DNA from 3 places in the Paraconexibacter sp. genome. Region 3 is predicted to be linked to each of the others. Evidence: riboswitches for the same ligand, from Rfam matches in the RefSeq annotation. Region 3 holds a riboswitch; each other region holds the start of a gene.
What was found. A riboswitch is a leader RNA that binds a small molecule or an ion and turns the genes downstream of it on or off. The one in region 3 is predicted to bind cyclic di-GMP.
Positions count from the first base shown of each region.

Region 1 (9,817 bases), on a different contig from region 3:
GATCGGCGTGATCTCCCCCGGCGACGCGGACGCGTTGATGGGCGGCGCCTGCCGCAGGTCGGTCGCGAGCGTCGCCATCTCCGTGCGCATCCGGTCCTCGGCGTCGGTGAGCCGCGTGTTCGCGGCCGAGCTCGAGGTGAAGTTCTCCGCGGTGTCGAGGACCGCGAAGAGGACGACGAGCGCGACGGCCATGACGATGAGCTGCTCGACGAGCGAGACGCCGTCCTGCGCCCGCAGGCGGGCGGCGAGGCTGCGGTGACCGGTCACGAGGGCCTCGGGACGATCGTCGTGAGCGTCACCGACTGCGTGTCGCGCGGACCCCACGAGGCGGTGACGGCGACGCGCCGGGCGCTGTCCGCCGGAGCGGTGCCGTCGGGGACGGGCACGACGGGCCGGCCGCCGCACAGATCGGCTCCGAACGAGCCGCCGAGCGTGCCGAGGAGGACGTTGACCGCGCCGTCCTCGCCGACGAGCGGGTCGAGGACGGCGTCGAGCGGCGCGGTCGGTCCGAGGAGCGTGCACACCGCGCCGGCGAGCGCCCCGCCGACGCACAGGTCGACGGACACGAGGAGCTCGATCGTCACGCCGATCGTCGGGTCGTCGGTCGCCCGGATCGAGCAGGAGCCCGACGAGGTGGTCGTGGTCGTGCCGCCGCCCGACCCGCCGCCGGCGGACCGGCACAGCGTCAGGGTGGGGTCGATGACGCGCGGCCGGCTCGAGGGGGCGAGGACCGAGCAGGCGGTCACGTCGAGGTCGATGCGCGGCGGGCTCCCTTGACCGGTCGCCGAGCGCCCGGACGGGATCGTCCAGCGCGTCGCGGTCGTCGCGACGCTCTCGCGCGCCCCGGTCGGGTCGACCGCGGCGCGCAGGGCCTGCGGCGCGAGGCCCGGGGTGAGGTCGCCGTAGTCGACGGCGTGGGCCCGCTCGACGACCTCGCGCGCGATGTTCGTCGCCGCCTCGCGGCCGACGGTGGTCGTCGTCGTCCCGTTCGCGCGGTCGACGAGGGTGAGGATGCTGAGCAGGCCGAAGGCGAGGATGACCGCTGTCACCATCACCTCGACGAGCGTGAACCCGTCGTCGTGACGGAAACGCGATACGGGTCGCATCCCGCCCCTCATCGGCAGCTTCCCGAGATCCGGTGAGAGCGGTGGACGGACGACCGACCCGCGGCCGCGAGGCCGGGTCGCTACTGTGCGCCGTCGTGGCCGAGGACGCCCCCGACACCCGTCAGCAGTGCACGCCGTGCCGCGGCACCGGCACTCTCGTCTCGCGCCTCGGGGGCTCCGAGCACAGCGTCACCTGCCCGTGGTGCGAGGGCTCGGGGAGCTTCATCCCCGAGCACGACGCCCAGGAGGCGGGCGAGCGGCTGCGCTCCGAGGCGGGCTGAGCCCCCCCCCCGCCTCGTCCTCAGGGCGCCTCGCGGCCGGGGACGCCCGTCGGCTCCGGCACCCGGGGGCGGGACGCGCGCTTGCGCCGCGCCCTGTCCTGCGTCGGCTTCTCGACCTTGTACCAGCTGAGCGACGCGACGATGAGGGTCGGCACCGCCACGACCGCGAGCGTCCCCGGCGTCGACGAGGGGAGGAGATCCTCCGCGCGCAGCGACACCATGAACGGGACGTGCCAGAGGTAGATCCCGTAGGAGACGATGCCGATCCACACGAACGGCGGCCAGACGAGGAACCGCGCGGGGCGCGCGGAGATCCACGCCGCCACGACGATCGCCGCGAACCCGAGCGCCGCGCCCGTGTCGCGCCACTGCACGCGGTCCGCGCGCGCGCCCCAGTCGGCCGCCCACCAGGCGCCGAGGAGGACGGCGAGGATCCCGCCGGCGTAGAGCGACCACAGGATCGCGCGCGAGGACGTCCTCCAGCCGTACGCGACGACGGCCGCGAGCATCCCGAGCGCGAAGTAGGTCGCGAAGGCGGGGACCTGCTTGGAGAGCACGTAGGCGTTGAGATCGGGATCGGCGGCGAGCCACGCGTTGAAGGCGACGCCCCCGCCGAACATGACCCCGCAGGCGACGAGGAGCCCCGTCCGCCCGCGGTGCCAGAGCTTGCGCATCGCGATCCAGCCGAAGATCGGGAGGACCGCGTAGAACATGAGCTCCGTCGCGAGCGACCACATCGGCGGGTCGAGCTTGAGGACCGTGTCGGTCTGGAAGTTCTGCCCGAAGACGAAGTACGTCCAGAGATCCTCGCTCGGCGGCAGCCGGATCGCCGGGTCGTCGCCCCGGCGGCCCGACAGCAGCGCGATCGACCCGAAGAGCGCGAGGTAGTACGCGGGCGCGATGCGGGCGGCGCGCCGCAGCGCGTAGGGGCCGAGCCTCGGCGACGGGCGCTTCTCGATCGCCGCCTTCACCCACGGCGTGAAGAGGAGGAAGCCGCTGAGGACGAAGAAGCACGTCAGCCCGAGTCGCAGCTCGTGGATCGTGTCGTCGAAGAGCCCTTCCCGGCGGCTCGAGAACGGCTCGGTCCCTGCCTTGTAGAGCCACGCGTGGTAGGTGATGACGGCGATGCAGGCGAGGCCCCGCAGCCCGTCGAGGGCGTCGGCGCGCCGCTCCAGCGTGGACTCGACGTGCTTCACCGCGGGCGGACGACGAGCGTGCCGAGGCGCTCGTCCGAGAGACGGCGGGTGACGGGGAAGCGGCCGGCGCGCTCGAGCGGGACGAGGATCGGCGTCTCGAGCCCGGGCCCGATCGGCACGTCGACGCCGAGCTCTGCGATCTCCGCGCGGCCGGCCTCGTCGGTGCGGACCGTGAGCGCGAGGACGTCGCCGACCATGGCCTCGACCGGCTCCTCGGACGGCAGCGTCGCCTCGACCCGGTCGACGGTCGCGGGAGCGGGGCCGGCCGAGGGCGGGGCGGACGCCTCGTCGTCCCCGGAATCGGGGCTCGAGGCGAGCAGGCCGGCGACGGAGAGGACGAGCAGCACGAGGGCGAGGTAGAGGAGCAGGCGGCGCGCGACCACTCGCCGGATCGTCGCAGATCCCTGCCGGACCCCGTCCGTGGCGCCGTCCTCCCGCCGCACCGGCGGTGCGTAGGACGAACGTCCAAGTGCTCAAGGGCTTCTGGGGAGGCGCCGATGGGGGACGTGTCAGAAGCCAGAGCCAAGGTGCCAACGGCAAACCGTCCGTGAGGGCGGGACGCAAAGCCACGGGCCTCGCACACGTGAGGCAGCCGAGCTGCCACCGGGCCGGGAAGGACCCACGGGGGCGGAGAACCGCGGAGCTGGCGCAAACCACAGGTCCCAGATCCCAGGAGGATCACATGCTGCAGAAGTTCCGCAACGACGAGGGTGGCTTCACGCTCATCGAGCTGCTCGTCGTCATCCTGATCATCGGCATCCTCGCCGCGATCGCGCTCCCGACGTTCCTCGGTCAGCGCGACAAGGCGAAGGACTCCGCCGCGAAGTCCGACGCCCGCAACGCCGTGACCCAGCTCGAGTCGTGCCTCGTCGACGAGCGCCAGACGCCGACGAACTGCTCGTCCTCGCCGCAGGTCCTCCTCGGCAGCACGGTCACGGGCACCGGCGGCAGCGTCAACATCACGACCGCCGACAGCTACACCGTCACGGCGGCCTCGGAGACCGGCAACGCGTTCACGATCACGAAGACCGGCGCCGGCGTCTTCACCCGCTCGTGCACGACCGCCGGCAACGGCGGCTGCCCGACGAGCGGCTCCTGGTAGTCGGCTCACCGACATCAGTCGCTTCACGACGAGGCGGGCCCCCGGGCCCGCCTCGTCCGCGTTTCGGTGAGGGGGCGGTCCCGTGGCGGGACCGCCCCCTCACTCGTTCCACGATCGGTGGGGCACCCGTCCAGCCTCCGTCCAGCAACTGGGGAGGGGGCCATCGACCACTCGTCCAGATCCCGCCGGATGAGTCGTCGCCGGTCGAAAGAGGCCGACACAGGGTGCATGGAGCGTCCGGCGTCCCTCCGCTGCGAATCCGGTCTCACTCTCGTCGAGGTGATGATCGCGACCGTGATCCTCCTCGTCGGGATGCTCGGCACGGTCTCGATGCTCGACATGGCGAACGCCGTGACGACGACGACGAAGGCTCGCGAGCAGGCCGTCTCGCTGCAGCGCGAGATCGTCGAGGAGGTGCGCTCCGTGCCCTACGACGCGCTCGTCCCCGCCGCCGTCGTCTCGAAGGTCCAGGCGACGCCCGAGCTCGCCGACTCGACGCCGACGGGCGGAGGCTGGACGATCCGCCGCCGCGGCTACGACTACACGGTCGCCGTCGGGGTCTGCGACGTCGACGATGCGGCCGACGGCACCGGAGATCACGACGGCACGCTCTTCTGCGCGAGCGGCAACGGCCAGACGACCCCGGAGGAGTGCCGCGAGCTCCTCGGCGTCGACGGCAGCATCCAGGGCACGAACCTCGCGGCGACCGCCGGCCTCAGCGTCGGCGACTGCGGCATCGACCTCGACCTCGACGGCACCGTCGACAACCTCACCGAGGCGAGCGTGGGGATCTGCCTCCTCGTCTGCCCGCACGAGGGGACCGACACCGTGCCCTCCGACTACAAGCGCCTGGTCGTCCTCGTCCGCTGGGACAAGGGCGGCGGCACGCGGTACTCGCTCCAGGCGACCGCGATCGCGAACCCGGGTCTCGCCGCCGCGCCCGCCGTCGTCTCCGTCACCCCCGGCAACGCGTCGCCGATCTCCGGAGGCTCGAGCGTGAGCTTCACCGCGGCGACGAACGCCCCGGCGGAGAGCGCCGCCTGGTACGTCGACGGCACCGCCCAGGGTGCGGCGACCGGCGCCGACACGAGCTGGTCGTTCACCTGGCAGCTCGGCAGCGTGTCGAGCGGGTCGTCGCCGAACGAGGGCGAGGTCCTCGACGGCACGTACCTCGTCGGCGCGAAGGCCTTCGACCGCTTCGGCCAGTTCGGCTCGATCCGCCAGACCGCGATGACGATCAACCGCCGCGTCCCGTACCCCGTGAAGGACTTCGACGCCGGTCTCAACAACGGCGTCGTCGACTTCGAGTGGCGGGCGAACTCCGAGCGCGACATCATGGGGTACCGCGTCTACCGCAAGAGGCCGCTCTCCACGCCCGTGATGGTGTGCACCCTCACGAAGGCGACGAGCTGCCGGGAGACGAGCCCGCCGGCCGGCTCGCACACCTACTACGCCGTCGCCGTCGACACGACGCCCGGCACCCCGCTGCGCGAGGGAGCGAAGTCGAACGACGCGACGACGTCGATCTTCAACTCGCCGCCGAGCCCGCCGTCGAACCTCCAGGTCTCGACCGCGAGCGGCGTGCCCGTCCTCACCTGGGACGCCGGCTCGGACTCGGACCTCGGCGACAGCGTCGAGTACTACCGGATCTACCGGGACGGCACGACGATCGCGTCGCGCTTCGACCGCACGGGCACCGGGTCCGAGCTCACCTACACCGACGCGACGGCGAAGGGGACGAGCCACACCTACTGGGTCGTCGCCGTCGACGAGAACATGGCCGAGAGCACCTTCCTGGGACCGGTGACCGGATGATCCGCCGCCTTCGCAGTCGCCTGGGCGAAGAGCGCGGCGAGAGCCTCACCGGGCTGCTCGTCGCGATGAGCCTCCTCGTCATCGTCCTGGGCGCGACGCTCTTCACCTACGAGAGCGCGCGCAGCGACCAGAGCGAGGCGAGCGTGCGGGTCGACGCGCAGGACGCCGCGCGGCGCACCGTCGAGGAGCTCTCCCGCGACCTCCGGAACCTCGCGAGCCCGACGCTCGAGCAGCCGCAGGCGTTCGACGCGGTGAGCCCGAACGACATCGTCTTCAAGACGGTCGCGCCGGAGAGCCCGGGCGCGGGGGAGAACCTGCTCAACGTCATGCGCCGCCGCTACTGCCTCGACGACGCGAACAAGCGCCTCGTCACGCAGACGCAGCACTGGACGACCGCGAACCCGCCGGCGGTCCCGTCGACGGCCGGCTGCCCCGCGGCGGGCTGGAACGGGACCGACACGGTCGTGGAGGCGATCGTCAACGGCACGCGCCCGGTGTTCTCGGTCGATGCGACGAACCTCAGCGAGATCACGTCGATCCACATCGACCTCTTCGTCGACGACGACGGGACCGACACGGTGCCCGAGACCTCGATCAGCTCCGGCGTCTTCCTGCGCAACCAGAACCGCCACCCGGTCGCCGCGTTCACCGCCACGGCCTCGACGCAGGGCATCGTGCTCGACGGCTCGGCGTCCTACGACCCGGAGGGCCAGCCGCTCAAGTACGAGTGGTACGACGGCGGCGTGCTCGTCGGGACCGGCATCAGCTTCACCTACGAGGCGGCCCCGGGCACGCACTCGATCGTCCTGCGCGTGCTCGACCCGGCCGACCTCGCCCACGACAGCAACTCCCAGGAGATCTCCGTCACATGACGACCCGCCGGCTCAGCGCGCTCACCCGCCTCCGCGACGAGACCGGCATCGCGCTCATCAGCGCGATGCTCCTCATGAGCGTGATGATGGGTCTCGGCGTCGCCACGCTCGCGCTCATCGACACCCAGGAGGCCGAGTCCGGCGTCGTGCGCACGCGCGAGACCGCGTTCAACCTCGCCGAGGCGGCGATGAACGCGCAGATCTTCCAGATGTCGAACGACTGGCCCGGTGAGGGGATGGCGGGCAACCCCTACCCGACCTGCACGGAGGGCTCGACCCACCCGCGGTGCCCGTCGCAGGGCGACATCGACGCGATGTTCGGCGCGTCGGACGTCGGTCCCGACGCGACGTGGTCGACGAGCGTCCACGACAACGACGGCGGGACGAACGAGCACCACTACACGGACTCGACGACGGGCTCGAAGCCCGGGTACGACGGCAACGGCGACGGGAAGGTGTGGATCCGCTCGCAGGCGTCCGCGCGCGGCCGCACGCGGACGCTCATCGCGCTCGTCCGGGCGCAGGAGGTGAGCGAGGACCTCCCGCGCGCCGCGATCATCAGCGGGCGCCTCGAGATCTCGAACAGCGGCCACAAGGCGCTCATCGACGCGCGCGCCGGCTCGAGCGAGAGCGGCATCGTCGCGGTGCGCTGCGTGCCTCAGCTCTTCGAGCTCTCGGCGTGCCTCGGCCACAAGCTCACCGGGCTCGACCTCACGAGCGCCCTCAACGGCCTCCTCTCGCTCCTCAACAAGCAGATCTCGCCGAACATCGCGCAGACCGGCTACGACGACGAGCCGGCGATGGACGTCGACGCGCGAGCGCGGCTGAAGGCGCGGGCGATCGCCGACGGCACGTACTACCCCGCGGGCACCTGCCCGCCGGTCGAGGGCCTCAACGGCGCGATCGTCTACATCGAGAACGCGACGTGCCACTACCAGTCGAACACCGACTTCAACTCGAAGGACGAGCCGGGGATGATCCTCATGGCCCAGGGCCAGCTCTGGATCGACGGCACGGCGACGTACCACGGGATCATCTACCACGCGAACGAGAACGACTCGACGGGCGAGGCGTTCCGCGTCCACGGCAACGCGACGATCGACGGCGGCGTCCTCGTCGACGGCGACGCGACAACCGTCGCAGGCTCCTCGCACCTCAACCTCGCGCTCAACCCGAACGCGTTCAGCGCCGTCCGCTCCTACGGCACGGCCGGCATCGTCCAGAACACCTGGCGCGAGATCATCCCCGCGAACTAGCCGGCGCGTTCCGACGGGCGCGGCTCAAGCCGCGCCCGTCCTGCGCCGATCACGAGAACGACATGCTCGTCGCCGCACTCTTCGCGCTCCTCTTCGGCCTCCTCATCGGGTCTTTCCTCAACGTCGTCGTCCACCGCCTCCCGCGCGGCGAGTCGATCGTCGCGCCGCGGTCGCGGTGCCCCGAGTGCCGGACGACGATCCGGGCACGCGACAACGTCCCCGTCGTCTCGTGGCTCGCCCTGCGTGGCCGCTGCCGCGACTGCGGCGCCGCGATCCCCGCGCGCTACCCGCTCGTCGAGGCGCTCACCGGGCTCCTGTGGGCGGGGGTCGTCGTCGTCGCCTGGGACGACGCCGCCGACATCGCGCTCGGCCTCGCGCTCGTGACGCTCCTCGTCCCGATGACGCTCATCGACCTCGAGACGCGGCTCATCCCGAACCGGCTCCTCGCGCCGTTCGCCGTGCTGGCGCTCGGCCTCGGCCTCGGGCTCGACCCCGACGGCGTCCCCGAGCAGCTGATCGCCGCTGCCGCCGCGGGCGGCTTCTTCTTCCTCGCCGCCCTCCTCTACCCGAAGGGCATGGGGATGGGGGACGTCAAGCTCGCCGCCGTCCTCGGTCTCTACCTCGGCCGCGCGGTCGCGCCCGCCGTCTTCGCCGGGCTCATCGCCGGCGTCGTCGTGGGCGCCCTCATCATGGCCCGTCTCGGCGTCGACGTCGGCCGCAAGGTCGCCGTGCCGTTCGGCCCGTTCCTCGCGCTCGGCGCGCTCGTCGCGATCGCCGTCGGGGACGGCGTCGTCGACAGCTACCTCGAGACCTTCTGACCTTCCTCCAGCGGGGTCCTGGCCCGTCCGCGTCCGCGCCCGTCGCGGGCGCGGACGGCGCCGTCCCGCGCCCGTCCCGCCGGGCGTCCGGGACGTGTCCAGGTTTCGTCCGTCGTACTCAAGTCTGGGTGATGGCTGGACGAAATGAGGGCTGGAGGCGCCCCGCCTCACTGCGAGCAGCACCGCGTCCGATCCCCACGGGAGACCCATGGCCAAGACACCGAGCACACTCGTCGGGCTCGAGCTCGACCCCGGCGGCGTCCACGTCGCCGCCGTCACCACGAAGGGCGGCCTGCACGTCACGGAGGCGGTGACCGCTCCGCTCGCGGCCGACGTCCTCCGCGACGGTGAGGTCGCCGACGTCGACGCGCTCGCCGAGGCGCTGCGCGGCATCTGGCGCGATCACAAGGACCTCGACAAGCGGGTCCGGATCGGCATCGCGAACCAGAAGGTCGCCGTCCGCGTCCTCGAGCTGCCGCCGATCTCCGACCCCAAGGAGCTCGCCCAGGCGGTGCGCTTCCAGGCTCAGGACGAGATCCCGATGCCGGTCGACGCGGCCGTCATCGACTTCCAGGCCCTCGACGTCGTCACGACCGACAACGGGCCGCGCCAGCAGGTCGTCGTCGTCGCGGCGCGCCGCGACATGATCGACCGCGTGCTCAAGGCGGTCCGCGACGCGGGCCTGCGCCCCGAGGCGATCGACCTCTCCGCCTTCGCGATGGTGCGGGCGCTGCACCGCAGCGCGATCGCCGACGGCTCCGACCCCTCCGACACGGTCATGTACCTCGCGATCGGCGGCCTCACGAACCTCGCGGTCGCGCAGGGCACGACCTGCCGCTTCACCCGCGTCGTGAGCACCGGCGTCGAGGCGATCGCGGTCGAGCTCGCCGAGCGCCGCCGGCTCTCGCTCGAGCACGCCCGCGGCTGGCTCGAGCACGTCGGCCTCGAGGTCCCGTCGGACGCGATCGAGGGGGATCCCGAGATCGTCGCCGACGCCCGCATGTGCCTCGACGAGGGCGTCCGCCGCATCGCCGCCGAGGTCCGCAACAGCGTCGACTTCCATCACGCCCAGGGCTCGGGGGCGCCGGTCGCCCGCGTCGTCCTCGCCGGTCCCGCCGCCGGGATCCCCGGGTTCGCCGAGATGCTCTCGAACGAGCTCGGCCTCCCGGTCGTCGTCGGCCGGATCGAGGGGGTCCAGCCCGAGATGCAGGCTCGCGTCGCGGTCGCCGCGGGCCTCGCGATCCCCGAGGAGGTCGCAGCATGAAGGCCGTCAACCTCATCCCGCAGGACGAGCGCCGCGGTGGCGGCGGACGCCTCGGCGGCGCATCGGGGGGCGCGGTGTACGCGCTCATCGGGGGCCTCGCCGTCCTC
Region 1 is NZ_JBLKKY010000041.1:572-10,388, reverse strand. It holds gene ACME2J_RS14265 (PulJ/GspJ family protein) at 1-267, opposite strand, end outside; gene ACME2J_RS14260 (type IV pilus modification PilV family protein) at 264-1,106, opposite strand; gene ACME2J_RS14255 (YuiA family protein) at 1,202-1,387, shown strand; gene ACME2J_RS14250 (acyltransferase family protein) at 1,408-2,583, opposite strand; gene ACME2J_RS14245 (hypothetical protein) at 2,580-2,966, opposite strand; cyclic di-GMP riboswitch class I at 3,109-3,188, shown strand; gene ACME2J_RS14240 (type IV pilin protein) at 3,266-3,685, shown strand; gene ACME2J_RS14235 (prepilin-type N-terminal cleavage/methylation domain-containing protein) at 3,875-5,500, shown strand; gene ACME2J_RS14230 (PKD domain-containing protein) at 5,497-6,372, shown strand; gene ACME2J_RS14225 (pilus assembly PilX family protein) at 6,369-7,628, shown strand; gene ACME2J_RS14220 (prepilin peptidase) at 7,691-8,446, shown strand; gene pilM (type IV pilus assembly protein PilM) at 8,655-9,710, shown strand; partial or broken gene ACME2J_RS14210 (PilN domain-containing protein) at 9,707-9,817, shown strand, end outside.
Region 1: it holds a riboswitch for cyclic di-GMP, as region 3 does, so the genes downstream of both, ACME2J_RS14240 (type IV pilin protein) here and ACME2J_RS18970 (hypothetical protein) in region 3, are expected to answer to the same signal.

Region 2 (9,817 bases), on a different contig from region 3:
CGGACGGCCTCGCCGCCGCGCCCCCGACCGCGCCGCGGGCGGTCCGCGCCATCATCCACGCGGGCAACCAGGTCGCGAGGAAGCCGTACGTCTACGGCGGAGGGCACGGGAAGTGGATCGACACGGCCTACGACTGCTCGGCGTCGATGTCCTACGCCTTCGCTGCCGCCGGACTCATCGACCGCACGATGGTGTCCGGGCAGTTCGCGGAGTGGGGCGAGCCGGGCCCCGGCAAGTGGGTGACGATCTACGCCAACGGCGGCCATGCGTTCATGACGGTCGGGGGCCTGCGCTTCGACACGAGCGGGCTGAAGCAGACCGGCTCGCGGTGGCAGACGGGCGGCCGCTCGACGGCCGGCTTCACCGTGCGCCACCCGAAGGGCCTCTAGCACCGCCCGCCCGGCGTCCCCGGGGACGTCCACCGCAGCTGCGGCACGGGTTGAAGAAGGCGCCGGGCGTGCCGATAGCCGGGGCATGGCCCTCGTCGCGCCCCGCCCGCCCCTGCCGCGCCGCCGTCCCGGCGCCGGAGCGCGCGCGAGCGACGCCGAGCTCGTCCGCGAGGCCGCGCGTGGCGACGAGGCGGCGCTCGAGGCGATCGACGCCCGCTACCGGGCGGCGCTCGAGCGCTACTGCCGCACGATCGTCCTCCAGCACGCCGACGCCGAGGACGCCGCCCAGGCGGCGCTCGCCGCGGGCCTCCGGGCCATCGCCGACGGACGCGCCGAGCCGACCGCGCTGCGCGCCTGGCTGTACAAGATCGCTCACCGCGAGGCGCTCGCCGTGCTGCGCCGGCGACCCCCGGCCGCCGAAGCCGACCTCTCCGACGAGGCGATCGCGGAGCTCGTCCCCGCGGCGAGCGACCGCACGGTCGAGCGGGAGCGGCTCGCCGAGCTCCTCGACGACCTCCGCGCCCTCCCCGAGCGCCAGCGCTGCGCGCTCGTCCTCCACGAGCTCGGCGGCCTGCGGCACGACGAGATCGCGAGCGCGCTCGAGATGCCGTCCGACGCCGCGGCCCGCCAGGCCGTGAGCACGGCGCGCCGGAGCCTGCGCCGGCGTCGTCGACGCGACCTCCACGTCCTCTTCCCGGCCGGCCCGGTCGTCGCACTCGCGAGCGCGGGCGCGGGGGCCGGGGCCGCCGGCGTCGCCGCGGTCGGCGGCGCGAGCGGCCTCGGCGCGATCGGCGCGTGGATCGCGGGCGCCGGCGTCGCCGCGAAGTGCGCGGCCGTCTGCGCCGCGATCGGCGCGATCGGCGCCGGCTCGCTCGCCGTCGCCGAGCAGCCGCAGCGACCCGCCGAGCGGGAGGCCGCAGCGACACCCGAGGCGTCCGGGCCAGGCTCCGCCCCCGCGGTCGAGCGCGCGGCCGACGAGCCCACCCCGGCGGCCCGCCTGCGGGACGCCGAGGCCGCCGAGCGCGCAGCGCAGCGCCGCGCGGCCGACCGCCGTCGCCGGGAGGCCGCGGCCGAGCGTGCGACCGCACGCCGCGAAGCAGCGCGCGAGCGCCGCGAGAGCACGGCCGTGACCGTCCCGGCCGCCGAGGCGGAGCCCGACGTCATCGAGGTCGAGGTGACCGGCGAGGCGGGCGCGATCGTCCCGGAGGGCACGGAGCCCGCGGCCTCCGCGCCGGCCCCCGCCCCGCCCGCTCCCGCCCCCGCGACGCCGCGGGCGACGCCGGGGACGAGCGTCGTCGTCGAGGACTCGGACGTCGGCTCCGTCGTCGCCGAGGGCACCTCCGCGGGCGAGGTCGTCGTCGAGGTCCCATGAGCGCCGACGCGCCACATACGAGGTCGCGCGCTCACATTCGCCCCACGTTCCCCCTCTCGAGGGTTGAGGCACGGATGATCCGCCGCCTCGGAAAAAGGCACACCCGTCGCGAGGCGGGGTCGCACAACCAGGGGCCTCCGCCCGGAGGCCGCCCAGTCGCCCGAAGGAGCATTCCGTGTCCCACCGTCTGACCAGGATCGCGGCAGCGGCGCTCGCCGCCGTCGCGATCGTCCCCGCGAGCGCCCAGGCCGCGAAGACCCCGACGTCGAAGGACGTCGCCCGCCACGTCGAGAAGGCGATGGAGGCGACGAGCTCCCTCGAGCGTCTCGTCGACCGCGGCAGCGACCGCAAGGCCGTCTCGCGCCTCAAGCGCTCCCGCCGCACCGGCGCCAACGCCGCCCGCACCGCGCGCCGCTACGCCGCCCGCGCCCGCTCCCACACCGCCCAGGAGCGCGCGATCGGCGCGCTCGCCGCGGCCGGGGCGCTGCAGGCGCAGAACGTCGCCGACTACGCCGCGCTCATCGAGCAGGCCGACGGCACCCTCCAGCGCCGGCTCGCCCAGGGTCTGCGCCCGACGCTCGCGAGCCGCGACTCCGTCATCGCCTCCCTGCAGTCGCTCGTCGACCGCATCGAGGACGAGCAGCTGAAGGCGATCGCCGCCCAGGCGCTCGCCGCGCTCACGGCGCAGGCCCCCGCGGCGCTCGAGGCCCTCGCGGCGCTCGACATGGACGCGCTCCCCACGCGCATCACCGACCTCGTCGCGACGGCGATGGAGATGGCGACCGCCGCGCTCGACCACGTCACCTCGCAGCTCGGCACGCTCATCCCGTCCCTCCCCGTCGCCGCGCAGGAGCCCGTCGCCCAGGCGCTCGCGACGGTGACGACGGTCCTCGCCGGCCTCACGCCGATGATCGAGCAGATGGGCGCGACCATCACCGCCACGATCGACGGCGTCATGACGATGGTCAACGAGCTCCTCGCGACCATCCCCGGCGTCTCCGGCATCCTCGCCGGGCTCCCCGGCGGCGACGCCGCGGGCGGCGACTCCGGCTCGGCCGCGCCCGGCGGCCTCCTCGGCGGCCTCGAGGGCCTCATCCCCGACCTCGGCGGGATCCCCGTCGTCGGCGGCCTCCTCGACTCGATCCTCGGGAACCTGCCGATCATCGGCGGGCTCCGCTAGGACCTCGCGCCTCGCCCGACGCCCCGTCCCGCGCGCACCGCGGGGCGGGGCGTCCGCGTGCGTGGGTCACGACGTGTGGCGTTCCAGCGACGCTCCGCGTCGCTGATTCTCCACACGTGCCGGTGCGCCGCGACGTGTGCGGGGGAGGTGTGGCGCCGCGCCGCAGCGCCGGCGCCCGGGGACGGGGCTCTCAGTCCCCGAGGATCCGCAGCTTCCGCACCGGACCCTCGACGTAGCAGTCCTCCTGCTCGCTGCAGTCGATGCGGTGGGCCTGCCAGTAGTACGTGCCCGGCCGGTTGATGAAGTGGCTGCGCAGCCCGCGGTAGCGCTCGACCTTCTTCGTGAAGAGGCTGCCCTTGCGGCGACCCATCTTGCGGAAGTAGACGGGGTTCTTGAGCCGCCCGTCCTTCGCCTTCTTCTTCGACTTGGAGACGCGGACGAAGAGGGCGTCGTTGCCGGTCGTGCGGACCTTGAACGTGAACCGGGTGCCGGCGTCGAAGCCCTTGTTCGCCTTGGGCCACACCGAGCGGGGCGGCGGCGGGGCGTCGTCCTCCGGGCCGGAGACCCCGGCGGAGGCGACGGCGCCCGAGCCGGCGAGGGCGACGAGCGTCGCGGCGACGAGAGCGGAGCTGCGCACGGACATCGGAGCGAGGCTACGCCATCCGCGCGATCTCCACGCCGCCGGCTCCGACGTTCGTCGAGAGGCGGTCGAGCGCCGCGTCGGTCCCGTCGCGCGCCTCGCGATCGTCCGCCCCGGGCTCGCGGTGGAGCCCGTGGACCCGGAGGACGCCCGTCCCGCGGTCGAGCGCGGCGTCGGCGCGGGCGACGAGGCGCTCGCCGACGAGGACCGGGAGGACGTAGTACCCCCATCGGCGCCGGTCCGCCGGGACGTAGATCTCGAGTCGGTGCGAGAACCCGAAGACCGCCTCCGTGCGACGGCGGTCGCAGAGGAGGTTGTCGAACGGCGAGAGGGCGAGCGAGGCGCGGCCGGGCTCGAGGTCGCCGAGACGCGCGACGTCCTCCTCGTGCGCGTACCAGGGGCCGGGGAGCAGCGCGCCGTCGTCGCCGCGGACCGCGACCTCCGCGAGCGGACCGTCCCGCCGGGCCAGGCGGCGCAGGACGCCGGGGAGATCCTCGTACCGCCCGCGCGTGAAGTGCGCACGGACCTCGGGTGCACGCGCGACCCCGAGCATCCGCACCGCCCGCAGCGCGGCGGCGCGCGTGACGGCGGCGGGCCCGCGCGGGACGCCCTCCGGGGCGTCGGCCGGCAGGCAGCGCTCCAGGAGGTCCCAGCGGCGCGCGCCGCCCGGCGCGTCGCGATCCGCGACGCCGATCCGCCCCGTCATCCAGAGGACGTCGAGCATCCGGGCGACGGTCTGGCGCGAGGACACCTCGTCGGTCCAGTGGCCGTGACGCCACGGCTCGGCCGAGCGGTCCGTGAGCGCGCGGGCCGGCAGCGGGCCGTCGCGCCGGAGCGTGCGCAGGACGCTGCGCGCGAAGCCGCGGTTCGCCTCGAGGAACGCCCGCCGGCGCGCGGTCCGCGGCGACGGACCGTCGAGGTGGCGGCGCATCGCCGCGCGATGCACCGGGAGGTCGTCGACGTGGCAGAGCGACGCCTCGTGAGCCCAGTACTCGAAGAGCTGCCGCTCGCGATACGCGGCCTCGGCGATGTGGTCCTCGTCGACCGCCCCGATGCGCGCCGCGAGGACGAGACGGGGCGAGCGAGCGACCGTCGCGACGGGATCGAGCTGCAGGCAGCCGAGGCGGCGCACGACCTCCGCGATGCGCCTCGACTCCTCGCCGGCGGGCGGCCGGCCCGGCGGATCGACCGCGAGGCCCTGCGCGTGGAGGGCGAGCCGGCGCACGTCCGCGACGTCGAGGACCCGGGCGGTGGACACCCCGCGGACGCTACCCGCCATCATCAGGGGGGTGACCACCGACGCCGCCGACCGGATCGAGGTCCTCGAGGACGAAGGCGCCCCCATGCCGCCGTCGCTCGCCGACGCGATCGGCGGCCCGCTCGGCGCGGCGGAGTCGGCGGCCCCCGCCGCCGCGTTCGTCGTCGTCTACACGGTGGCCGGCCAGGAGGTGAAGACGGCGGCGATCGTCGCGGTCGCGATCACCGTCGTGCTCGGCTTCGCGCGGATCGTGCGCGGGCAGACCGTGCAGTACGCGCTCAGCGGCCTCTTCGGCGTCGCGCTCGCGGGGTTCGTCGCGACGCGGACCGGCAACGCCGAGGACTTCTTCCTCCCCGGGCTCCTCGCGAACCTCGGCTGGGGCGCCGTCTTCCTCGTCTCGGCCGCCGTCCGCCGTCCGCTCATCGGCTACCTCGCGATCGCGCTCGGCGCCCGCCCGCGGAATCCCGCCGCCCTCGAGAAGCCGGCGTGCGAGGGCGAGCGCTGCAAGTCCCGGTCGGACTTCCGCGCCTGGCGCACGGACCCGGCGTTCGTCCGCGCGGCCACCCGCGTCACCCTGCTGTGGGCCGCCCTCTTCTTCACGCGGCTCGCCGTCCAGCTCCCCCTCTACTTCGCCGACGCGCTCGTCGCGCTCGGCACCGCGAAGATCGCGATGGGGATCCCGCTCTTCGCGCTCGGGGTGTGGCTCTCGTGGCTCCTCATGCGCCCGGTCATCCGCCCTCCCCTCGCACCGGGAGATGGCGCGACGGCCTGACCACCCGGTCAGGAAGCGGCAAAGGCTGTACGGTGCCCGCCGTGGGCGTGACGATGATCGCGGCGGAGGGGGGAGGCGTCGACTGGCTCCACCTCATCACGATCCCCCTCTTCACCGGGGCGATCGGCTGGCTCATCAACTGGAGCGGGGTCATCATGCTCTTCAACCCCGTGCGGTTCCACGGCGTCCGCGTCCCCGGCCTCGACAGGGTCGCGACGCTGCTCCCGCGCAAGGTCCAAGAGGTGCCGGGGATCATGCAGGGGGGCGTCGGCTGGCAGGGCATCGTCCCCGCGCGCGCGGCGAAGATGGGCTCGATCGCGGTCGACAAGGCGATCGCGAAGCTCGGGACGCCGGGCGAGTTCTACCAGCAGCTCGAGCCGGACCAGATCGCGAACCACATCGTCCAGATGTTCGAGCCGGAGATCCCCGGCATCGTCGATCGCGTCATGCAGCGCGAGCATCCCGCGCTGTGGGCCGACGTCCCGCAGAGCGTGAAGAACACGGTCTACGAGCGCGTCCGCCAGCAGCTCCCCGCGATCGTCAAGCAGATCACCGACGAGATCGGGCTCTACATCGACCAGCTGCTCGACCCGAAGATCATGGTCATCGACCACTTCGACCGGCACCCCGAGCTCGTCAACCGCATCTTCAAGGACGTCGGCGAGCGCGAGCTGAAGCTCATGGTGAACTTCGGCTTCTACTTCGGCTTCCTCCTCGGGATCCCGGTCGCCGCGCTCGACTACGGCTTCCACCAGTGGTGGCTCCTCCCGATCCTCGGCGTCGTCGTCGGCTGGACCACGAACCTCCTCGGGATGTCCCTCATCTTCGAGCCCGTCGAGCGCACGAAGGTGGGGCCCTTCTGGCTCCACGGCCTCTTCCTCCGCCGCCAGGACGAGGTCGCCGAGGTCTACGCCGGGATCATCGCCGACGACGTCGTCACGCTCGAGAACATCGGCAACTTCCTCCTCGAGGGCCCCCGCTCGGACCGCACGAAGCAGATGCTCGAGCAGGCGATGGGACCGGCGATCGACCGGGCCGCGGGACCGCTGCGCGGCGCCGTGCGCGTCGCCGTCGGCCAGCGGGAGTACGACACCATCCGGCAGTCCGTCGCGGCAGAATCCGTGTCGTTCACCATGGCGCCGTTCCAGGACCCCGAGTTCAGCCGCCGGCAGGCGAAGCGCATCGAGGAGCTCATCGCCGCGCGCACGAAGGAGATGCCGTCGAAGGACTTCGTGGAGATGCTCCGCTCGGCGATCAAGGAGGACGAGTGGATGCTCTACGTCCACGGAGCCGTCATGGGAGCGGCGGGCGGCGCCCTCCACCTCGCGATCTTCGGGGTCTACGGCGCATGAGCACGCCGCAGCAGAACGGCCGCGCGCCGGTCGAGCCCGCCGGCGCGCACCCGCTCGGTGCGCTGCCCGGCCTCGCGCGGCTCGCCGCGTCGGCGGCGTGGCACACGACCGAGTGGACGGTCTCGTCGTCGTTCAAGGCCTCCCGCCGGCTCCTGCAGGCCGCGAGCTCGCCGGAGTCGGCGGCGACGCTCGTCCAGGACATCGAGGACACCGCGCGCCACTACGCCCGCGAGCTCGTCGGCGTCGCCGACCTCGAGGAGCGCGTGAAGCGCGCGGCCCCGACGAGCAGCGTCGCGCAGGCGGTCGCGCAGCGGGTCGCGCGTCCCGACGAGCCCCTGCCGGCGCAGAGCGCCGGAGAGATCGAGCGCCACGTCGAGCTGCGCCGCCGGGGCGCGGGGCTCATGCGGCTCTCGAGCGACGTCCGCTACGAGGAGGAGGCGCACCCCGCCTACGAGCGGATCCTCGACGAGCTCGCCCCCGACGAGGGTCGCATCCTCCGCCTCCTCTACCTCGAGGGTCCGCAGCCGGCCGTCGACGTCCGCACCGGCGGACCGCTCGGTCTCCTCAACTCCGAGCTCGTCGCGCCCGGGCTCTCGATGATCGGGCCGCGGGCGGGATGCCGCTACGTCGAGCGCGTCCACCCCTACCTCAACAACCTCCACCGGCTCGGGCTCGTGTGGTTCTCTCGCGAGACGCTGCGCGACGCCCACCGCTACCAGGTCATCGAGGCGCAGCCGGACGTCCTCGAAGCGATGAAGTCCGTCCGCTTCGCGAAGATCGTCCGCCGCAGCATCCACCTCACGCCGTTCGGCTCCGACTTCTGCCGCGACTGCCTCGCCCTCGACGGCGTCCTCGCCCCGGAGCACGGGATGCCGTCGAAGGACGACGCGCCGGTCCCGCCGCCCGAGGGCTGAGCCGGGGCGCGCGCCCGCCCGGCCTGGGGCGTGATCGCCCTTCGCGGAGCACCCCGCCGGGCGGTCGTCGCGGAGATCCGCGATGCGTCACCGCCCCGGCCCCCGGGAACACGTGGACGAATGGTCGAGATCCGCAACGCGGGCGCACCCGAAGGACCAGTGACGTTCTCCACCACCCCGAAGGAGAGATGTATGCGCCTTTCCCGACGCCTCGCCGCGACGACCGCGGCGCTCGTCCTCGCCGCCGGCGGCCTCGCCGCGTGCGGCGACGACGATGACGACGAGACGGCTGCCACGCCGGAGACGACCGAGCAGACCGCGCCGGCCGAGACGGCGACGACGCCGGCGACCGAGCCCGAGCAGAGCATCATCGAGCTCGCGATGTCGAACCCCGCCGCATCGGACCTCGCTGCTGCGGTCGAGCAGGCCGGCCTCGTCGAGACCCTCGAGGGCGAGGGCCCGTTCACCGTCTTCGCCCCGAGCAACGCGGCGTTCCAGGCGGCGAGCGACGTCGTCGGCCCGCTGCTCGAGCCCGGCTCCGAGGACCAGCTCGCCGACGTCCTCACCTATCACGTCGTGCCGGGTGAGTTCACGGCGGCCGACCTCGAGGACGGCCAGGAGCTCGAGACCGTCCAGGGCGGGACCCTCACCGTCGGCGTCGACGCGGGCACGGTGACCGTGAACGACATCCCGGTCGAGGTCCCCGACGTCCAGGCCACGAACGGCGTCGTCCACGTCATCGGCGGCGTCCTCGTCCCCGAGGGCTGACCCCACCACCCGTGACAGTCGATCCACCGCCCCCTCGGGTCGGTGGATCGACACTCACGCCTTCGTCGGCGCCTCCGTCGGCGCGACGACGTCGACGACCGGCATCTCGATCGGCGTGCGCGGCCGCCGCGCGCGCTTCTGCGGGCGCGGCGGGCGGCGGTCGAGCCGGCGGCGCCAGAGGCCGACGAGGCCGAGCCGCCACGCCCACCAGCCGGCCTTGCCGGGGGTGATCGAGAAGTCCATGAAGCGCAGGTGCCAGAGCGCGCGCTTCACGAGGTAGCCGGTCCGCAGCGCGATCCCGAGCTTGGGGTACTCCTTCTGCGGCGTCGACGACGCCTCGACCCGGCGCAGCATCCGCTCCCAGAGCCACCGGGGCGGCCGCACGATCGCGATGAGGTAGAGCAGCAGGTTCGCCGCGCGCGGCGGGATCCACAGGTACGACCGCGAGATCGCCTCGAGGTCGATGCCCTCCTCCTCCATCGCCTTCGCGAGCTCGGTGTTCGGGATGACCTTGAGCGAGTAGATGAGCAGCGTGAACGGCCGCGGCATCTCGTAGAACAGCTCGAGCGTGTCGACGACGTCCTGTCGCGTCTCGATCGGGTTGTCCATGATGACGTCGTAGGCGGGCGGGATGTGGAACTCGGGGCTGAAGTCCGCGAGCACCTCGCCGGCAGCGAGGATCTTCTCCGGCGGCGAGGGCCGCTGGTAGAAGTCGAGGATCCGCTTGCTCCCCGACTGGACGCCCATGCGGACGCGGTTCATCCCCGCCCACGAGAGGATCTCGATCTTGTCGCGCTTCACGTAGTTGGGGATGACCCCGTAGACGGCGAACGGGATGCCGAGCTCGTCGTGCCACAGCTCGGCGAACTCCTCGATCGTCGGGTACGGGATCGCCATGAAGCTGTCGTCGAGGAAGCTCACCTGGCTGAGGTGCGGGAACCGCTCACGGACGCTCTTGATCTCGTCGACGATGTAGCGCGCCGACGGGTGGCGGATCTTCTTGTAGCTCTTGTCGTTGGCGATGAACGCCGTGTTGCCGCAGTACGTGCAGTGGAACGGGCAGCCGATCGACCACAGCGCCGTGTAGCTGAGGCCGTCGTTGGCGAGGTAGTCGTCGAGGCCCATCGGGACGAAGCCCTCGCCCGCGCGGTAGACGAGCTCGCCGGGCGCGC
Region 2 is NZ_JBLKKY010000007.1:8,780-18,596, forward strand. It holds gene ACME2J_RS03930 (hypothetical protein) at 1-389, shown strand, start outside; gene ACME2J_RS03935 (RNA polymerase sigma factor) at 475-1,761, shown strand; cyclic di-GMP riboswitch class I at 1,848-1,925, shown strand; gene ACME2J_RS03940 (hypothetical protein) at 1,937-2,941, shown strand; gene ACME2J_RS03945 (hypothetical protein) at 3,132-3,584, opposite strand; gene ACME2J_RS03950 (DNA glycosylase AlkZ-like family protein) at 3,595-4,839, opposite strand; gene ACME2J_RS03955 (DUF3159 domain-containing protein) at 4,871-5,611, shown strand; gene ACME2J_RS03960 (hypothetical protein) at 5,653-6,963, shown strand; gene ACME2J_RS03965 (Abi-alpha family protein) at 6,960-7,877, shown strand; gene ACME2J_RS03970 (fasciclin domain-containing protein) at 8,070-8,645, shown strand; gene ACME2J_RS03975 (B12-binding domain-containing radical SAM protein) at 8,700-9,817, opposite strand, start outside.
Region 2: it holds a riboswitch for cyclic di-GMP, as region 3 does, so the genes downstream of both, ACME2J_RS03940 (hypothetical protein) here and ACME2J_RS18970 (hypothetical protein) in region 3, are expected to answer to the same signal.

Region 3 (9,817 bases):
GGATGGAGCGACTCGTCGAGGTCGTCCAGCGCCGGGCGACCGAGCGGGCGCAGCGGTTCGTCGGCCGCACCCTCGACGTGCTCGTCGAGGGCCCGTCGCGCACCGACCCGTCGAAGATCCGCGGCCGCAGCGCGCACAACAAGGTCGTCAACTTCACCGGTCTCGGCGAGCCGGGCGAGATCGTGCCGGTGACGATCACCGCGGCGACGAGCCAGACGCTCGCCGGCGAGGCATCGCTCCTCGCGCGCGCCGGCGGCTGAGACGCGATCGGAGCCGCCCGCCGGTCAGCGGTGCTCGCGCTGGCCGTGCGCGATGTCCTGCGCGATGCGGTCGGAGCCCATGATCCGGCTGACGCGCGCCGAGGTCTCGGGAGCGATCCCGGAGAAGACGGCGCCGAGCCGGATCGGCATGGGCGCGACGTCGACCTCGCCGCGATCGCGCTCGATCGCGCTCGCGACGGACTCCGCGACGTCCTCGGGGCTCGACGTGCCGACGCCCTTCGGCAGCGACGCGCCGCTCGTCGCGAACATGCCCGCGTCGCGGATGAAGCCGGGGAACACGACCGAGACGCCGACCCCGGTGGGCGCGAGCTCGGCCCTCAGCGCCTGCCCGAAGCCCCGCAGCGCGAACTTCGAGGCGTTGTAGATCGACGAGTAGGCGGTGCCGACCTTGCCGGACATCGACGAGATGAGCACGATGTGCCCGCGGCCCTTCGCCGCCATCGTCTCCGCGTAGTGACGGGACATGACGATCGGCGCGCGGACGTTGACGTCGAGGGCGCGGTCGATCTCGTCGGCCTCGAAGGACGTGAGGGCCCCGGACGCGGGGAGCGCCGCGTTCGCGACGTAGACGTCGACGTCCCCGGCCTCGGCGAGGAGGCGGTCGACCGCCTCGGCGTCGCTGAGGTCGACCGCGATGGCGCGCCCGCCGAGCTCGGCGGCGAGCGGCTCGAGCACGTCCGCGCGGCGGCCGGTGAGGACGAGCGTCGCGCCGGCGCGGTGGAGGCGACGGGCGATCGCGTGGCCGATGCCTCCGGTCGCGCCGGTGAGCAGGACGGTCGTTCCCTCGAGATTCACGCGCCGAAGAGTGCCACAGTGGCCGTGAACCCGTGCAGGAAGGTGGTGTGTCCGACCGGGCCGATCTCACCCGCCGCGAAGAACCCGGCGACCGGGCGGCCGCCGACGGCGTCGTGGACGAGCCGGGCGTCGTGGTCGGGTGCGCCGAACATGCCGCTGCCGCGTCCGTTGCAGCTGAAGACGAGCGCCCCCGCGGCCGTGTCCGGCGCGGCCTCGGAGAGCGCCTCGCGGAGGTCGCGGTCCGCGCTCGCGGCGTCGCGGACGTGGAGGCGGAGCACCTGCCCGACGCGGACGTGGGCGCCGACGGCGATCGCGCCGGTCTCCGGATCGCCGCCGAGGACCGCGCGCACGAGGAAGTCCCCGCGGATGTACTCGGGCTTGTTCGGGTCGATGACGAGGCCGACGAGCAGTCCGGCGCCGAGCAGCGCCCGCTCGCGCTCCGGCAGCTCCTCGACGGCCGCCCTCAGGCGCTCGATCGCCGGCTCCCCGGCGAGCTCCTGGATGACGTGCCCGTCCGCCGCGGTGATCGTGAGCTCCGGACCGATCGGCGCGGCCCCCTGAGAGACGCACGGCGTCATCGGGACGCCCCGGAACGTCGCGGACACCGCGCCGTCCTCGACGAGCTCGGTGCCGTGGAAGAGCGCGCACGCGCCGTCGAGCGTCCGCGCGCTCGAGAGCCCGCCGACGACCGGGACCTCGGGGCTCGTCGCGCCGATGCGGTCGAGCACGAGGTCCGAGGGGAACGAGTACGGGTCGGCGAGGAGCACCGTGCCGGTCGCGCCGAGCGTGTCGGGCACCGGGACGGGCCCCGCGGCGTCCACGGGGGGCCGCAGGTGCTCGGTCGTCACGCTCGCGCCCTCGGCGAGCGAGGCGGCCCAGACGGCGATCGCGGTGCCGCGCTCGTGCTCGTGGCCTCCCGCGAGCACGCCCCCCGCGCCGCATCCGATGAGCGCGGCGGGGGAGAGGACCTCGTGGACGCCCTCCAGGGTCGCCCCGGGGTCGGTGAGGTGCGCGCCCGACGCGAAGACGACGGCGAGATCGGCCCGCCCGTCGCCCAGCTCGACCGCGGCCGCGCGCGCGGCCTCCCGCGCGCCGTCACCCGGTTCGGCGTGCTGTGATGCTCCGCATCCGGTCCGCATCGCCATCGCCCTGCGACGATACTCCCCGCGTGGATCCGCCCGTCATCGCGATCTTCGGTCCGACGGGCGTGGGCAAGACGGCGGTCGCGCTCGCCCTCGCGCGGCGGCTCCGCGAGCGCGGCGAGCAGCCGGTCGCCGTCGGCGCCGACGCGCTCCAGCTCTACCGGGGGCTCGAGACCCTGACCGGGGCCGCGGACGCGGCGGACCGGGCGGCCCTCGAGCATCGTCTCGTCGGCGTCCTCGACGTCACCGAGACGTGCAGCGCCGGTCGGTACGCGGAGCTCGCGCACGCCGAGATCGACGCGATCCTCGCCGGCGGCGGCGTCCCGATCGTCGTCGGCGGCACGGGGCTCTACCTCCGCGCCGCGCTCGCCGAGCTCGACCTCGCACCGCCTCCGCCGCCCGAGCTGCGCGAGCGGATCACCGCGGAGGTGCAGCGGCGCGGGAGCGCCGCCCTCCACGCCGAGCTGGCGACGCGCGTCCCTGCGGCGGCCGAGCGGATCGAGCCGACGGACACCCAGCGCGTCGTCCGCGCCCTCGAGCTCGAGGCGCTCGGGGCGCTCCCGGACCGCGCGGGCCCGAGCGCGCTGTGGACGGAGGCGACGCGCCATCCGACGCGCCTCGTGGGACTCGTCATGGACCGAGATGCGCTCGCCGCGGCGATCGACGCCCGGGTCGACGCGATGGTCGCGGCTGGGGCGGTCGAGGAGGTCCGGGCCGCCGAGGCCGCGGGCGCGTCGGCGACCGCGCGCAAGGCGCTCGGGTACGAGGAGCTGCTGCGCGGCGACGTGGAGGCGATGAAGACGCGCACGCGCCGGTACGCGAAGCGCCAGCTCACCTGGCTGCGGAAGCTGCCCGGCGCGGAGATCGTCGACGTCACCGGCCGGGACCCCGACGAGGTCGCCGCCGCGCTCCTGCCGTAGCCTCCGCGCCGCGATGCGCTTCGAGAAGTGGCAGGCCCTCGGCAACGACTACGTCATCGTCGAGGCGCGCAACCTCCCGTGGGAGCTCACGGCCGCCCGCGTGCGCCGGCTCTGCGACCGCCACACCGGCATCGGCGCCGACGGGATCCTCGAGCTCTCGCCGCCCTCGCAGTCCGGGTTCGTCGCGCGACTGCGCATCTTCAACCCGGACGGCTCGGAGGCCGAGCTCTCGGGCAACGGAGCGCGCGAGGCGATCATGTACCTCCGCCATCGCGGCTGGACGGAGTCCGACGTCTTCTCGATCGAGACGATCGCGGGCGAGATCCGCCCGACGATCACCGGGCCGACGACGTGCACGGTCGACATGGGACGGGCGCGGCTGCGCTCCGCGGACTTCCCGTCTGGCGGAGAGGACGGGACGGGGGACGTCGTCTCGGGCGGCCGGACGTGGCGCTTCCAGCACGTCCAGATCGGCAACCCGCAGTGCGCGATCCGGGTGGACGACCTCGCGGAGCTCGAGGCGCTCGACCTGTCCGCCCTCGGCCCGGCGATCGAGCACGCCGAGCTCTTCCCGAACCGGACGAACGTCTCGTGGTTCAGCGAGGTGGAGTCGGGGGTCATCCGGGCGCGGATCTTCGAGCGCGGTGTCGGCGAGACGATGTCGTCGGGCACCGGCGCGAGCGGCGCGGCCGTGGCGTACGTGCTGTCGGGGGCCGACGAGGACGTCCTCGTCCGCCTCGACGGTGGCGAGCTGCGGGTGACGGTGAGCGAGGCGCTCCACGTCGACCTCGCCGGGTGGGCGGTCTGCGTGTACGCGGGGGAGCTGAGCGCCGAGGCGCTCGCCGAGCTGGCCGGGTTGTAGCCTCCCGCGCCGTGAGCACCGAGCAGAAGACCGGAGCGTGGGCCGTCGGCCTCGCGACCATCGCCGAGCGGGACGGGCGCGTCCTCGACACGTACTATCCGGCGCCGCAGCTCGGCCTGGGCGGCGCCGCGCAGGACGCGATCGCCGCGGCGAAGCACCCAGGCGCGGGCACCCACGTCGTCCATCCGGCCGTCGCGACCGACCTCGGGGGCGGGGCGTTCAACGGCGCGATCGGGCGCGACGCGGTCCGCGACGTCCGCGTCGACCCCGTGCTCACCGTCGTCGAGGACGTCTCGGCCCCTCCGCAGGACGCTCACGACGTCTACCTGCGGCTCCATCTCCTCTCGCACCGGCTCGTCGCGCCGCACGGCGCGAACCTCGACGGGGCGTTCGGGCTCCTCGCGAACGTCGCATGGACCTCACACGGTCCGTGCGCCGTCGAGGACGTCCCGGCCGCGCGCCTGCGGGCCCGGGCGGCCGGGAGGGCCCTGCAGGTGACGAGCGTCGACAAGTTCCCGCGGATGACCGACTACGTCATCCCCGCCGGGGTGCGGATCGCCGATGCCGACAGGGTCCGGCTCGGCGCGCACCTCGCCGAGGGCACGACCGTCATGCACGAGGGGTTCGTCAACTTCAACGCCGGGACGCTCGGCGCGTCGATGGTCGAGGGGCGCATCAGCGCGGGCGTGGTCGTCGGGGACGGCTCCGACGTCGGCGGCGGGGCGTCGATCATGGGCACGCTCTCCGGCGGAGGGACCACCGTCATCTCGATCGGTGAGCGCTGCCTCCTCGGCGCGAACAGCGGGCTGGGCATCTCGCTCGGCGACGAGTGCATCGTCGAGGCCGGCTGCTACGTCACCGGCGGCATGCGCGTGAGCACGCCCGACGGCGAGGTCGTCAAGGCGAAGGACCTCAGCGGCGTCTCCAACCTGCTCTTCCGGCGCAACAGCGAGACGGGCGCCCTCGAGGTCCTCCCGCGCGAGGGCGCGTGGGGGAGCCTCAACGAGATGCTCCACCAGAACGACTGAGCGCCGCCCCGAACCGCCAGCGCCGAACCGGATTCCTGCGGTGCCATGGCGCCGCAGGAATCCGGTTCGGCGGACTGGGGGAGCGGCGACGCGCCAGCTTCGGGGTATAGGTGGTCACGGACCGCGCCGATAACTCCTCTCAGCACCCGACACGGACAACGGCACACCCGTCGCGAGGCGGGGTCGCAAAGCCAGGGGCCTCACGCAGGCAGCCCGGCCGCCCTACATGGAGGGGTACGAGATGAAGAGCAGGAGCAGGCTCACAGCGGGACTCGCGATCGCAGGCGTCTTCGCGTTCGCCTCGCCGGCATCGGCGGCGAGCGTCGACAGGCACCTCGACCGCGCAGACGCGGCGATCGAGAAGGCGACGGAGCACGCGAAGGACGGCCGCGACAGCGCCGCGATCGCCCATCTCCGCCGGGCGGACCGCGAGACCGCGAGTGCCCACCGGCACAACCGCAGCGGAGATCGTGAGGATCGCGCGCTCGACGAGCGGCGGATCGCGAAGCAGTTCCAGGAGAACGCGGAGACGGCGGCGAAGGTCGTCGCGCGCGTCGACGGCAGCGCCGACGCGAAGGCCGCCGACGAGGTCGAGGACGCCGTGGCCGGGCGCGAGAAGGCGCTCGAGCGCCTCACGGCGCTCGCCGAGCGGCTGCCCTCGCAGGCGCAGAAGGGCCTCGCGAAGTCCATCGAGCAGGTGACGAAGATCGGGACGCGTCCCGCGACGACGCTCGACCGCGCGATGCGCGCCGGCGACGTGGAGACCTCGGCCGTCGACGACGTCGAGAAGGCGATCGACGCGGTCGGCGAGGGCTCGGCGAACGACGTCTCGGTGCTCGACGAGCTGATGGACATCGTCCCCGAGCAGGCCCGCAAGGGCCTCGAGAAGGCGCGCGCGAAGGCGCAGGCCGGCAAGGACCGCGCGCAGGGTCGTCGTGGTGGCGCGCAGGTGTGCAAGGCCGAGCGCGAGGCCGACCCGGCGGCCTTCGACGACAAGTACCGCACGAACGAGGGTGAGGCGGGCGAGGAGTCCAACGCCTTCGGCATGTGCGTGTCGGGTCACAGCAAGCTGTTCCGCCCTGGGAGCAAGGGCGCGGAGAACCGTCCCGACTTCGCTGGTCCTCCGACCGGCGTGACCGGCGCTCCGACCGACGACCAGGCCGGCCCTCCGGCGGGCGTCGTCGGCCGACCGTAGAGAGGCTCCTCCTCTCCAGCCTCTCCGGACCCCCGCGGTGACCGACCGCGGGGGTCCGATCTGCGAGGCTCGACGCACGACATGGCGACTCTCCTCCAGCCCCTGACACGACGCCCCTGGACGGCGACGACGCGCCTCTCCGACGAGGCGCTCGCCAAGCGCGTCCGGGAAGGGGACGAGTCGGCCTTCGACGTCCTCTACGAGCGGCACGGCGCCGCGATCTCCCGCTATCTCCTCGCCCGGCTGCGCGACCCCCAGGACGTGCAGGACGCCCTTCAGGAGGCGATGGCCGCGGCGCTCCGCGCGCTGCGCGACGGCACGGGCGTCATCTCCGTCCGGGCCTGGCTCTTCCGCATCGCCCACAACGAGGCGCTGCGGATCATCACGGCACGCCGCGACGCCGACGTCGACATCGACGACGTCGCGCTCGCCGCGCCCGAGGCCGACCCCGAGGTCTCGCGCCGGATCACGCAGCTCTTCGACGACATCGGCCGGCTCCCCGACCAGCAGCGCTCGGCGCTCCTCCTGCGTGAGGTGCGCGGTCTCGGCTACGGCGAGATCGCCGAGGTCATCGGCACGTCGGAGGTCGCGGCCCGCCAGGCGATCTTCAAGGCACGCACCGCCCTCGCCGGCGCCCAGGAGGGCCGCGACGCGGCGTGCGTCGACGTCGCCGCGCTCATCTCCGACGGCGACGGCCGCGCGCTGCGCGGCCGCAAGGTGCGCGCCCACCTCCGCGACTGCACGGCCTGCAGCGCGCTGCAGAGCTCGATCCGCGAGCGCAGCGCGGCGATCATGCTCCTCCCGGTGTTCGGCTTGCCGGCCGGGGTGGGCGCGGTCGCCTCGGGCCTCCAAGGAGCCGGCGCTGCGGCTGCGGCGACCGGCACGGCAGCCGCGGGCGGCACCGCGCTCGGCGGCGCCTCCTTCGGCGGCATCGCGCTCACCGCGGGCGTCGCGAAGGGTCTCGCCGCGTTCGTCATCGCCGCGGGTGGGGGCGCCGCCGCGGTCGCGACGGCGGGCGGCTCGGACGATCCGGCGCCTGCGGCGTCCACCACGACCACGACGACGTCGACGACCACCTCCTCGGGGACCGTCTCGGCGCCCGCCACCATCCCCGCCGCGCTGCGCACGACGACCACTTCGAAGTCGGGCGACGACGCGGACGCCGCCGCCGAGAAGGCGGCGGAGAAGCGCCGCGAGGCCGCGGAGCGGGCCGACGAGGCCCGGCACAGCCGGGCCGCAGCCGCGGCCCGCGGCCGCGAAGCGGTCGAGAGCACGCCCGCGGCGTCACGGCGGTCGAGCGGCGCGACGCGCCCGAGCTCGGCGCCGTCGAAGCGCCCGACGTCGACCCCTGCGAAGCCGACGCGGCCGACGAGCGCCCCGGTCGAGCGCCCGGCGCCCACCGCCTCGGCTCCGGTGTCGGCGCCGAAGCCGACTCCGGCTCCCGCCCCGACGCCGGCCCCCGCCCCGACACGGGCGCCGGCGGCACCGGCCCCCGCGCCCGACCCGGCCCCGACCGCCGTCGCACCTGCGGCCCCGGGCGGCGGCGGCCCGGGCGGCCGACCCTGACCCACCCGGCCGAACCGGAGTCCTCCGTGGCCATGTCAACGGAGGAATCCGGTTCGGCGAATCAGGAGGTGAGGCGGGTGGCGGCCTCCTCGCAGCGCTCGGGTGACGGGACGAGCGCCGCGCGCACGTAGCCCTCGCCCTCCGGGCCGAAGTACGCGCCCGGCGCGACGAGCACGCCGCGCTCGCGCAGGATGCGCATCGCGTAGGCCTCGCTGCCCTCGGCACGCGTCCCCTCGGGGAGCGCGAGCCAGAGGAAGAACGTCGCCGGCCCGCCGGCGTCGCGGAGGCCGATCGCCTCGAGGGCGGGGAGGAGGACGGCGCGCTTCGCGCGGTAGCGCTCGCGGACCTCGCTCACGTGGTCCTCGTCGTCCCAGGCGGCGATCGCCATCCGCTGGACGAACTCCTGCGGAGCCGTCCCGACGTTCGGCCGGTAGCGCTTGAGGGCCGCGACGAGGTCCGCGTCCCCGGCCACGAACCCCGAGCGGTAGCCCGGCATCGAGGAGCGCTTCGACAGCGTGTTGCAGACGAGGACGTGGGAGAGGTCGTCGAGCTCGAGCGCCGAGCGGGGCGGGTCGCCCTCGAACCACAGCTCGCTGTAGGCCTCGTCGCTCGCGAGGACGAAGCCGTGCTCGCGCGCGAGGGCCGCGGCACGCTCGTAGAAGCCCTCCGGCGCCGTGGCCGCCGTCGGGTTGTTCGGGTAGTTGACCCACAGGAGCGCGAGCCGCCGCAGCTGGGCGGGGGAGAGCGCGTCGAGGTCGGGGAGGAAGCCGCGCTCGGCGCGCAGCGGCAGCTCGACGACCTCGCAGCCGGCGAACGCCGCTCCCCGCACGGCGACCGGGTAGCCCGGCGCGGTCACGGCGACGAGGTCGCGCTCGCCGCCGGCGACGACCTGGGCGAGGCCGAAGACGACCTCCTTCGTCCCGAGGGTCGGGACGACCTGCGTGTCCGGGTCGAGCGTCGCGCCGAACCGGCGACCGGCCCACGCGGCGATGCTCGCGCGCAGCTCGGGGAGCCCCACCGCGAGCGGGTACGTCGAGACGGGCTGCGCCTCGACCGCATCGCGGAGGGCCGCGCGCAGGAACGCGGGCGTCTCCTCGCGCGGCTCGCCGACGCCGAGGTCGATGACGTCGATGCCCTGCGCCACCGCGGCCGCCCGGGCCTCGCCGAGCCGCACGAACGGATAGGAGCGCATCCCGACCAGGACGGGGTTGAGCGGGACGCCCAAACCGGCTCAGTCCCCGGAGAGGAGCGCGTCGAGGAGCCGCGCGCTGCGGACGAGCGCATCGATGCGGACGAGCTCGTCCCGCTTGTGGGCGTAGGCGGGGTCGCCGGGCCCGAAGTTCGCGGCGGGCACCCCGGCGGCCGCGAACTCCGCGACCGGGGTCCACGCCTGCTTCGGCGCGACGCCGAGGTCGCCGATCGCCTGGAGCCGGCCGAGGAGCGCGTTGTCGCCGGGCGCGACGACCGGGGCCGAGGGCGCGTGGGCGATGATCTCGAACGACTCGCTCTCGCCCGAGCACCACGACCGGACGAGGTCCTCGGCCTCCTGCGGGCTGCGCCCCGGCGCGGACCGGTAGTTGACGTGGCAGTCGACGCGGTCGGGGACGACGTTGTCGGCGATCCCGCCCGAGATGCGCGTCACGGTCGCGACCTCGGTGAACGTGAGGCCGCTGACGTGGTGCTCGATGGGCCCCACCGCGTCGAGCCGCGCGATGCCACGCGCGGCGCGGCTGATCGCGCTGTCGGCGAGCCAGGGCCGCGCGGAGTGGCCGCTGCGTCCGTGGAACGTCCACGTCGCGTTGAGGTTCCCGAGGCAGCCCGCGTGGATCGCGTTGTCCGTCGGCTCCATCATGAGCACGAGGTCGGCCTCGTGGAGCGAGGGCTCGCGCCGGAGAAGGGGGGTGAGGGCGCTCTCGGAGAACGGCAGCTCCTCGCGGCCGAAGAGGACGAGCCCGAGCCGCGCGCGCGTCGCGGCCGCCGCCGCCGGGTCCGCCGCGAGAGCGGTCGCGAGCTCGATCATCACCGCGA
Region 3 is NZ_JBLKKY010000073.1:10,277-20,093, reverse strand. It holds partial or broken gene ACME2J_RS19000 (TRAM domain-containing protein) at 1-260, shown strand, start outside; gene ACME2J_RS18995 (SDR family NAD(P)-dependent oxidoreductase) at 285-1,076, opposite strand; gene ACME2J_RS18990 (FIST signal transduction protein) at 1,073-2,221, opposite strand; gene miaA (tRNA (adenosine(37)-N6)-dimethylallyltransferase MiaA) at 2,245-3,138, shown strand; gene dapF (diaminopimelate epimerase) at 3,152-4,000, shown strand; gene dapD (2,3,4,5-tetrahydropyridine-2,6-dicarboxylate N-succinyltransferase) at 4,012-5,028, shown strand; cyclic di-GMP riboswitch class I at 5,179-5,253, shown strand; gene ACME2J_RS18970 (hypothetical protein) at 5,270-6,223, shown strand; gene ACME2J_RS18965 (RNA polymerase sigma factor) at 6,305-7,789, shown strand; gene ACME2J_RS18960 (pyridoxal phosphate-dependent aminotransferase) at 7,851-9,014, opposite strand; gene dapE (succinyl-diaminopimelate desuccinylase) at 9,021-9,817, opposite strand, start outside.